3 regions of the Micromonospora sp. NPDC047134 genome follow, and region 3 is predicted to be linked to each of the others. Evidence: predicted binding sites of a transcription regulator. Region 3 holds the regulator's gene; each other region holds the start of a gene.
What was found. Region 3 encodes HrcA, which represses chaperone genes, less so after heat shock. Its sites were predicted from a motif close to GGTTNGCACNCTCNNNNNGAGNGTGCNAACC; they were not measured.
Positions count from the first base shown of each region.

Region 1: the regulator HrcA is predicted to act here: its motif matches at 1,302-1,332, upstream of groES (co-chaperone GroES).
Region 2: the regulator HrcA is predicted to act here: its motif matches at 948-978, upstream of groL (chaperonin GroEL).

Region 1 covers NZ_JBEYUI010000018.1:129,149-132,423, forward strand. The annotation lists gene ABZ795_RS21360 (methyltransferase domain-containing protein) at 1-32, opposite strand, end outside; gene ABZ795_RS21365 (DUF397 domain-containing protein) at 113-316, opposite strand; gene ABZ795_RS21370 (helix-turn-helix transcriptional regulator) at 307-1,107, opposite strand; gene groES (co-chaperone GroES) at 1,465-1,779, shown strand; gene groL (chaperonin GroEL) at 1,850-3,275, shown strand, end outside.
Region 2 covers NZ_JBEYUI010000008.1:54,290-57,564, forward strand. The annotation lists gene ABZ795_RS12620 (hypothetical protein) at 1-27, opposite strand, end outside; gene ABZ795_RS12625 (hypothetical protein) at 91-900, shown strand; gene groL (chaperonin GroEL) at 1,176-2,798, shown strand; gene ABZ795_RS12635 (hypothetical protein) at 2,852-3,091, opposite strand; gene ABZ795_RS12640 (hypothetical protein) at 3,217-3,275, opposite strand, start outside.
Region 3 covers NZ_JBEYUI010000019.1:47,926-51,200, forward strand. The annotation lists gene hemW (radical SAM family heme chaperone HemW) at 1-731, shown strand, start outside; gene ABZ795_RS21590 (DUF4870 domain-containing protein) at 739-1,359, opposite strand; gene hrcA (heat-inducible transcriptional repressor HrcA) at 1,568-2,590, shown strand; gene dnaJ (molecular chaperone DnaJ) at 2,661-3,275, shown strand, end outside.

The DNA of each region.
Region 1 (3,275 bases), on a different contig from region 3:
GTACGCAGGGCGGCAAGCTGCTCCAGATCCACCCGCCCATTGTCCCGACCCACCGATCGCCCCCACCCAACCGGCCCGGCCCGGCTCGATCACACTCCCGGGACGGGGCCGATCACGTCCTGGGCGGCCGGGTGGGGTGGTGGGAGGTGATGAAGGCGCGCCAACTGGTGGGGGTGAAGGCGAGCACCGGGCCGGTCGGGTCCTTGCTGTCGCGTACGGCGACCAGGTCGGGCAGGTTGTCGGCGACCTCGACACAGGCACCGCCGTTGCTGTTGCTGCGGGAGGATTTGCGCCAAGCGGCACGGCTCAGGTCCATGACTTCGCCACTTCCTCGATCAGGCGGGCGGACTGCCGGTGCGGCAGCGCCTCACCGGCCACAGTCTCCCAACCCCGTCCGAGGCTGGCAAGGTCGTTCGGGCTGTCCACGGTGTTTCCCCGGAGTTGGTCGTCCAGATGCGCCACCTCGGTGCCGTCGGCGAGCCGGGCGAGCACGAAGGGGCCGTTCAATCCGATGTACCAGGGAGTCGCGGCCGGAATGATCCGCACCTGGACAAATGGCCGGTCGGCAAGGGTGCGCAGGTGCTCACATTGCTCGACCATCGTCGCCCGGTCGCCGACCTGTCGGCGCAGCGCCAGCTCGTCCAGGATCGCGACGAACTGCGGCGGCTCGTCGCGAGCGAGCACCTCCTGTCGGGCCATCCGGGCCAGCACCCGCTTTTCGACCTGCTCGTCGGTCAGCGGCGGCCCGGCCCGCAGCATCGCTCGGGCGTACGCCTCGGTCTGGAGCAGGCCCGGCACCACGGCCGGGTCGTACCAGCGCAGCGAGACCGCCTCCCGTTCGATCTCACCCCATGGCCGGAACCAGTCCGGCTCGGCGTGCAGGCGGATCAGCTCCAGCATCCCGACGAAGAGGCCACCGGTCTCCAGCACCTTGTCGAACCGGGCCAGGTAGTCCGCGCTGAGCTGGTTCTGCCCGGTCTCGATCGCGCTGATCGAGGAGGGCGCGTAATTGATCAACTTGCTCAGGTCCTCCTGGCTGAGCCCGCGGGTCTTGCGGGCCCGGCGCAACTGGTCCCGGAGAAACCCCAGGGTCGGTACGTCGGCCATGCCGTCTCCCTCCGTGATGTGGTCGTGCCGCACCGTAGGGAATCGGATGGTCGGACGGAAGACAGGACGGGCATGTTGCGGTAACCCCTGGCGAAGGAGTGGAGAACAGGTGGCGGGGGTGGCGAAAAGATGGCGACACGAGGGGTGGCCGTTGGCACTCTCCTTGACGGAGTGCTAGCCGAGGCATAACCTGCGATTAGCACTCTCACCCTGAGGGTGCCAACACTCGGGCCTGGTGTCCGGGTGTTGAACGCCAGGCGGACCGGCACCCGCGACGACGGCCCCGCCCGGTGGCATGTGGCAGATTGACGCTGGTCGGCATGCCGACCGGTAACGAAACCAGTACCCCAGGAGGGTATGCCCGTGACTACCGCGACCAAGGTTGCGATCAAGCCGCTCGAGGACCGGATCCTGGTCCAGGCGAACGAGGCTGAGACCACCACTGCGTCGGGCATCGTGATTCCCGACACCGCCAAGGAGAAGCCGCAGGAGGGCACCGTCCTCGCTGTCGGCCCGGGTCGTTTCGACGACGACGGCGACCGGATCCCGATGGACGTCAAGGTCGGGGACACCGTCCTCTACTCGAAGTACGGCGGCACCGAGGTCAAGTACGCCGGCGAGGAGTACCTGGTGCTCTCCGCCCGCGACGTCCTCGCGATCATCGAGAAGTAAGCAACCGATCAGTGTCGTTGCCCCGGACCGGCTCGCCGGGCCGGGGCAACGTCGCTTCGAAGGGACATACATGGCGAAGATCCTGAGCTTCTCGGATGACGCCCGGCACCAGCTGGAGCACGGTGTCAACGCGCTCGCCAACGCGGTGAAGGTCACCCTCGGGCCGCGCGGGCGCAACGTCGTCCTGGACAAGAAATTCGGTGCGCCGACGATCACCAACGATGGTGTGACCATCGCCAAGGAGATCGAGCTCACCAACCCCTACGAGAACCTCGGTGCGCAGCTGGTCAAGGAGGTGGCGACCAAGACCAACGACGTCGCCGGCGACGGGACCACCACCGCCACCGTGCTGGCCCAGGCGATGGTCCGTGAGGGCCTGCGCAACGTGACCGCGGGTGCCAACCCGGCCGGTCTCAAGCGGGGCATCGACGCCGCCGCGGCCAAGGTCTCCGAGGCCCTGCTCGGCAAGGCCGTGGAGGTCTCCGACAAGAAGTCCGTCGCCCACGTCGCGACGATCTCGGCCCAGGACGCCACCATCGGCGAGCTGATCGCCGAGGCGATGGAGCGGGTCGGCCGGGACGGTGTGATCACCGTCGAGGAGGGCTCCGCCCTGCACACCGAGCTGGAGGTCACCGAGGGACTCCAGTTCGACAAGGGCTTCATCTCGCCGAACTTCGTCACCGACGCGGAGGCGCAGGAGTCCGTCCTGGAGGACGCGTACATCCTGATCACCACGCAGAAGATCTCGGCGATCGAGGAGCTGCTGCCGCTGCTGGAGAAGGTCCTCCAGAACAACAAGCCGCTGCTGATCATCGCCGAGGACGTCGAGGGTCAGGCGCTGTCCACCCTGGTGGTCAACTCGATCCGCAAGACCCTCAAGGTCTGCGCGGTCAAGGCCCCCGGCTTCGGTGACCGCCGCAAGGCGATGCTCCAGGACATGGCGATCCTCACCGGCGCCGAGCTGGTCGCCCCCGAGCTGGGCTACAAGCTCGACCAGGTCGGCCTGGAGGTGCTCGGCACCGCCCGGCGCATCGTGGTCGACAAGGAGAACACCACCGTCGTCGACGGTGGCGGGCAGGCCAGCGAGGTCGCCGACCGGGTCGCCCAGATCCGCAAGGAGATCGAGGCTTCGGACTCCGACTGGGACCGGGAGAAGCTGGCCGAGCGGCTGGCCAAGCTCTCCGGCGGCATCGCCGTGGTCAAGGTCGGCGCGGCCACCGAGGTCGAGATGAAGGAGCGCAAGCACCGCATCGAGGACGCCATCGCCGCGACCAAGGCCGCGGTCGAGGAGGGTACGGTGCCCGGTGGTGGCGCCGCCCTGGCCCAGATCCTGTCGGTGCTCGACGACGACCTCGGCTTCACCGGTGACGAGAAGGTCGGCGTGTCGATCGTGCGCAAGGCGCTGGTCGAGCCGCTGCGCTGGATCGCGCAGAACGCCGGGCACGACGGGTACGTCGTGGTGCAGAAGGTCACCGAGGGCAAGTGGGGCCACGGCC
Region 2 (3,275 bases), on a different contig from region 3:
GCCGGGTATCCGGGGCAGCCCTTCCATGGCTGGTACGACCCGGCGGCGCACGGGTTCGACCCGGCCGACCCCCTGGTCACCCCACCCGGGGTGGGGCTGGGTGCGTGGTTCGCCCGCTGCCTGGGTGCGGTGCGCCGGGGTTGGCAGCTGCTGCTGCCGATCCTCCTGGTGACCCAGGTGCTGCCGGCGGTGGCGCTGTCGGTGCTCGCGCTGGTCTTCGATCCCTCGGCCAGGTGGGATGCCGAACTCACCGCCGACTCCACGGCCCTGCCCGCCAACTTCGGGGTCGACCTGGCCATCTGGCTGTCAGTGCTGCTCGGCGGAAGTCTGATCTTCGGCTTGGTGCAGTGTGTCGGCTGGGCCGCCGGCGCCTGGGTGGTCACCCGACAGGCGGCCGGCGAGCAGGTCACCCTCGGCGGCGCCTTCGGCTATGGCCTGCGTCGGGCGCTCGGCCTCTGGGGCTGGAGCTTGATCTTCACCCTGATCATGACCCTCGGCTTCTGTCTCTGTTTCCTGCCCGGTGTCTACGCGGCCTTCGCGCTGGCCATGGCCGGCCCGGTCTACCTGTTCGAGCGCCGTGACCCGATCGGTCGCTCCCACCGGATGCTGCGTGACCGGCTGGGGCTGCTGCTCGGCCGGGTGGCACTGACCGGCGGGGCGGTGATCGCCCTCGGGATCGTCGTCGGCATGGTGGAGGGGGCGGTACTGACCCCGTTCGGCACCGAGCCCCTCGCCGCCATGGACACCGCCGTCGGTGCGGTTCTGGCGATCGGCGGGGCGGCCCTGTTGGGGCTGCCGGCCTACCTGGCTCAACTGGTCGGGCTGCTGGTCACGTACGCCGAGCAGCGGGCGCACGAGGGGCCGGTGAACAGCGGGCAACTGGCTGCCGAACTCGGCTGAGCCGGGCCATCGTGCTTGCACTCGGCAGGTGAGAGTGCTAAACAAGTCATTGGCACTCGCATGGCGTGAGTGCCAACTGGTCGGGACGGTGGGGCTGCGGTCGCACTCGTGGCATAACTGCGGGTGAGGCACGTGGCCGGTCGTCGCGGGCTATCCGGCCCGGCCGAGGAGACGTCGTCGTCGCCAGGTGGCGACGTCCCAAGGTGCGTACACCAGACGGTTCATCCGGGCCACACACTCGGGTGGCCCGTGAGTGTCCAGGAGGACAACGCCGTATGGCCAAGATGATCGCGTTCGACGAAGAGGCGCGCCGCGGCCTCGAGCGGGGCATGAACCAGCTCGCCGACGCCGTGAAGGTGACCCTCGGCCCCAAGGGCCGCAACGTGGTGCTCGAGAAGAAGTGGGGTGCCCCCACCATCACCAACGATGGTGTGAGCATCGCCAAGGAGATCGAGCTCGAGGACCCGTACGAGAAGATCGGCGCTGAGCTGGTCAAGGAGGTCGCCAAGAAGACCGACGACGTGGCCGGTGACGGCACGACGACGGCGACCGTCCTGGCCCAGGCTCTCGTTCGCGAGGGTCTGCGCAACGTGGCCGCCGGTGCCAACCCGATGGCCCTGAAGCGGGGCATCGAGGCTGCGGTCACGAGCGTCTCGGAGGAGCTGCTCAAGCTCGCCAAGGACGTCGAGACCAAGGAGCAGATCGCCTCCACCGCCTCCATCTCCGCCGGTGACAACACCGTCGGTGAGATCATCGCCGAGGCGATGGACAAGGTCGGCAAGGAAGGCGTCATCACCGTCGAGGAGAGCAACACCTTCGGGCTGGAGCTGGAGCTCACCGAGGGCATGCGCTTCGACAAGGGCTACATCTCGGCCTACTTCATGACCGACCCGGAGCGTATGGAGGCCGTCTTCGACGACCCGTACATCCTGATCGCGAACAGCAAGATCTCCTCGGTCAAGGACCTGCTCCCGATCCTGGAGAAGGTCATGCAGTCGGGCAAGCCGCTGCTGATCATCGCCGAGGACCTGGAGGGCGAGGCCCTGGCCACCCTGGTGGTCAACAAGGTCCGGGGCACCTTCAAGTCGGTCGCCGTCAAGGCGCCGGGCTTCGGTGACCGCCGCAAGGCCATGCTGACCGACATCGCCATCCTCACCGGTGGCCAGGTCATCAGCGAGGAGGTCGGCCTCAAGCTGGACGCCGCCGGTCTCGACATGCTGGGCCGCGCCCGCAAGGTCGTGGTGACCAAGGACGAGACCACCATCGTCGACGGTGCCGGCGACGCCGAGCAGATCCAGGGCCGGGTTAACCAGATCCGGGCCGAGATCGACAAGAGCGACTCCGACTACGACCGGGAGAAGCTGCAGGAGCGGCTGGCCAAGCTGGCCGGCGGTGTTGCGGTGATCAAGGTCGGCGCGGCCACCGAGGTCGAGCTCAAGGAGCGCAAGCACCGCATCGAGGACGCGGTGCGCAACGCCAAGGCCGCCGTCGAGGAGGGCATCGTCCCGGGTGGTGGCGTCGCGCTGGTGCAGGCCGGCAAGACCGCCTTCGACAAGCTGGACCTGGCCGGCGACGAGGCGACCGGTGCGCAGATCGTCAAGATCGCGCTGGACGCCCCGCTGCGGCAGATCGCCGTCAACGCCGGCCTTGAGGGCGGCGTCGTGGTCGAGCGGGTTCGCAACCTCGACGCGGGTCACGGCCTCAACGCCGCGACCGGCGAGTACGTCGACCTGCTGGCCGCCGGCATCATCGACCCGGCCAAGGTGACCCGTTCGGCGCTGCAGAACGCCGCGTCGATCGCCGCGCTGTTCCTCACCACGGAGGCCGTGGTGGCGGACAAGCCGGAGAAGACCCCGGCCGCCCCGGCTGCCCCGGGCGGCGGGGACATGGACTTCTGAGTCCAGCTCCAACGCCGAGAAGGGCGGGCCGCGTCAGCGGTCCGCCCTTCTCGTCATCTCGGCAAGGGGCGTTGGTTACGCCGCTTCTGCGCCCGGTCGTACGGCGGGCGGTGCGGCACCGGCTCGTCCACCAGGATCAGTGGCTCCTCGGGTGGTTCGGCCGTCCCGGTCATCTCCGCCAGTTGCTCGGCGTCGCCGTAGTCCAGCCGGTCGATCGGCAGTGTGCCCGGTAGTTCAACCGGGACCCAGCTGACCGGCGACGCCTCGTGGGCCTGATCGTCGTCCGTGGTCATGGCTGCCTCCTCTATCCGAAACGGTAGGGGGCGTCGATGACCTGGGTGGGTGAACGGTGCTATCAGAGCTTATGCGCGGTTCGCCTGCCATGTCTGATCCGAGGTGCGACGACGCGCAGACCCGCTCATGGTGAGGTGCTGATGCCCACCCGGAAGCTCAACGGATCCTCGCCGGAGGATTTGG
Region 3 (3,275 bases):
TCGACCGCCGGCACAGCGCCGGCCGGGCCACGGCCGCCGCCCTGGAGGCTCGGGAGGCCGGGTTCGACCACGTCAACCTGGATCTGATCTACGGTACGCCGGGGGAGCGCCCGGAGGACTTCGCCGCCTCCCTGGAGCAGGTCGTGACGGCGGGGGTCGACCACGTCAGCGCGTACGCCCTGATCGTCGAGGACGGCACCCGGCTGGCCGCGCGGATGCGTCGGGGGGAGCTGCCCTACCCGGACGACGACGTCGCCGCGGACCGCTACCTGGCCGCCGAGGCCGCCCTCGAGGCGGCCGGTTTCTCCTGGTACGAGGTGTCCAACTGGGCCCGTACGCCGTCGGCCCGGTGCCGGCACAACCTGCTCTACTGGACCGGCGGCAACTGGTGGGGCCTGGGACCGGGGGCGCACAGCCATGTCGGTGGGGTGCGCTGGTGGAACGTCAAACATCCCACCGCGTACGCCCAACGCCTGGCCGCCGGGCAATCACCTGGCCTGGCCCGGGAGGTGCTGACCCCCGACGAGGCCCGGATGGAGGAGGTCATGCTCCGGCTGCGGCTGGCCGAGGGCCTGCCCCTGGAGGTGCTGGACGACCCCGGTCGGGCGGCTGCGGCGCGGGCGGTGACCGACGGCCTGCTGGCCGCCCCCGACTACGCGGCCGGCCGCGCGGTGCTGACCCTGCGCGGCCGGCTGCTCGCCGACGCCGTGGTGCGTGACCTGCTGCCCTAGCTGCCGATCAGCCCTTAACGAAGGAGTAGCTCATCGGGTAGCGGTAGAGGACACCCTCGTTGGCCTTGACCCCGGCGATGATGCCGAAGATCACCGGGATGATCCAGACCAGCAGCGGGACGAAGAACAGAATGCCGCAGGTGATCGCGGTGAGCACCCAGCTCAGCAGCCCGACGATCGCCCAGGTGAGCTGGAAGTTGAGGGCCGCGACGGCGTGTGCCCGTACGGTCGGGGACTGCTGCCCACGGGTCATGTTCGCGATCAGCGGCGCCACCCAGCCGAGCAGGCCACCACCGATGAACACGCCGAGCGGACCGCCGAAGTGGGCGATGAGAGCCCAGGTCTTGTCCTCGTTGGTGCCGTACCCGCCCCCGGGCGCGCCGTAGCCGCCTCCCGGCGCGTCATAGCCCCCGGTCGGGTAACCGACACCGGGCGGAGGGTAGCCGCCGGGCGGCGGATAACCACCCGGGGGCGGATAGCCGGCCGACGAGGGCTGGTCACCGGGGGGTGGGTAGCCACCGGGCGGGGGATAACCGCCGGGCGGCGGGTAGCCGCCCTGGCCAGACGATCCGGACACCGGGGCGGTGGGATCGTCGCCGTAATCTGGGGGACGAGGTGGTTCGGTCATGGACCTCACCGTAGGTGTCAGCGGCAATGGCGCACCATAGCGACACCGGCGAGTGTCACGTCGCCGATCGGCCCTCGGACAGCTCCACTTCTTGATCATCGCGCTGGCGGGGGGCCTCGACGTAGACTGGCACTCGCTACAGTCGAGTGCCAGGGTGCCTATTCGGCGACGGTGACGCTCGACACTGACCTGCGACAGGAGGTGGGAGATGGGTCTCGACGACCGCAAGCTCGCCGTACTGCGGGCGATTGTCGAGGACTACGTCGCCACCCAGGAGCCGGTCGGCAGCAAGGCGCTGGTCGAGCGGCACCAGCTCGGTGTCTCACCGGCCACCGTCAGAAACGACATGGCCGTGCTGGAGGAGGAGGGCTACATCCGGCAGCCGCACACCAGTGCCGGCCGGGTGCCCACCGACCGCGGCTACCGGCTCTTCGTCGACCGGTTGAGCCGGGTCAAGCCGCTGAGCCCGGCCGAACGCCGGGCGATCGAGCGGTTCCTGGCCGGGGCGGTGGACCTCGACGACGTGGTGCACCGCACCGTGCGGCTGCTGGCTCAACTGACCCGGCAGGTCGCCGTGGTGCAGTACCCCAGCCTGGCCCGCTCCCGGGTGCGCCACCTGGAACTGGTGCCCATCTCGACCACCCGACTGATGCTGGTCGTGATCACCGACACCGGGCGGGTCGAGCAGCGGCTGGTCGAACTGCCCGCCCCGATCGCCGCGGACGACGTGCTGGACCTGCGCCGGACGGTCAACGAGAAGCTGGTCGGCATCCAGCTGTCGGAGACCCCGCCCCTGGTGCAGACCCTCATCGACGAGTGTGGGCCACACCTGCGGCCGGCCATGACCACCCTGTCCACCGTGCTGCTGGAGACACTGGTCGAGCGGCACGAGGAGCGGATCGCGCTGGCCGGCACCGCCAACCTGGCCCGCGGTGGCCTGCTGGACTTCCAAGGTTCGCTGCGGCCGATCCTGGAGGCCCTCGAAGAGGAGGTCGTCCTGCTCAAACTCATCGGTGAGGTTGAGCCGAGCACCCTGCGGGTGCGCATCGGGGACGAGAACAAGATCGACAACCTGCGGGCGGCCTCCGTGGTCAGCACCGGCTACGGACCGGGGGAGACCATCGTCGGGGGAATGGGCGTACTGGGGCCGACCCGGATGGACTACCCCGGGACCATCGCCACGGTGAGGGCCGTGGCACGCTACGTGGGCGAGCTGCTGGCCCAGAACTGATCAGTCAGGGCCGACGGTGGGCTGCCGCCGACCGGCGTAATGCGAGACGAACACGAGGACACGGAACGCAGTGGCCAGGGACTACTACGGCATTCTCGGCGTCAGCCGAGGAGCCTCCGATGACGAGATCAAGCGCGCCTACCGCAAGCTGGCGCGGCAATTCCACCCGGATGTCAATCCGGACCCGGAGGCACAGGAGAAGTTCAAGGACATCAACGCCGCGTACGAGGTTCTCTCGGACGATCGGAAGCGGCAGATCGTCGACCTCGGTGGCGACCCGTTGGCCCCGGGCGGCGGCGGTGCCGGTGGACCGGGCGGGCCCGGTGGCGCCGGTCCCTTCGTCGGCTTCCAGGACATCATGGACGCCTTCTTCGGCGGGGCGACCGGCGCGGGCCGGGGGCCGCGACCGCGTACCCGGCCCGGTGCCGACGCGATCCTGCGGCTGGAACTGGACCTTCAGGAGACCGCCTTCGGGGTGGAGGCACCGATCACGGTGGACACCGCCGTGCTGTGCAGCACCTGCTCCGGTGCGGGTACCGCCGCCGGCACCCACCTGGCCACCTGCGAGGCGTGCGGTGGCCGGGGTGAGGTGCAGTCGGTGCAGCGCACCTTCCTCGGTCAGGTGGTCTCCGCCCGGCCCTGCACGGTCTGCCAGGGTTACGGCACCACCATCCCGCACCCCTGC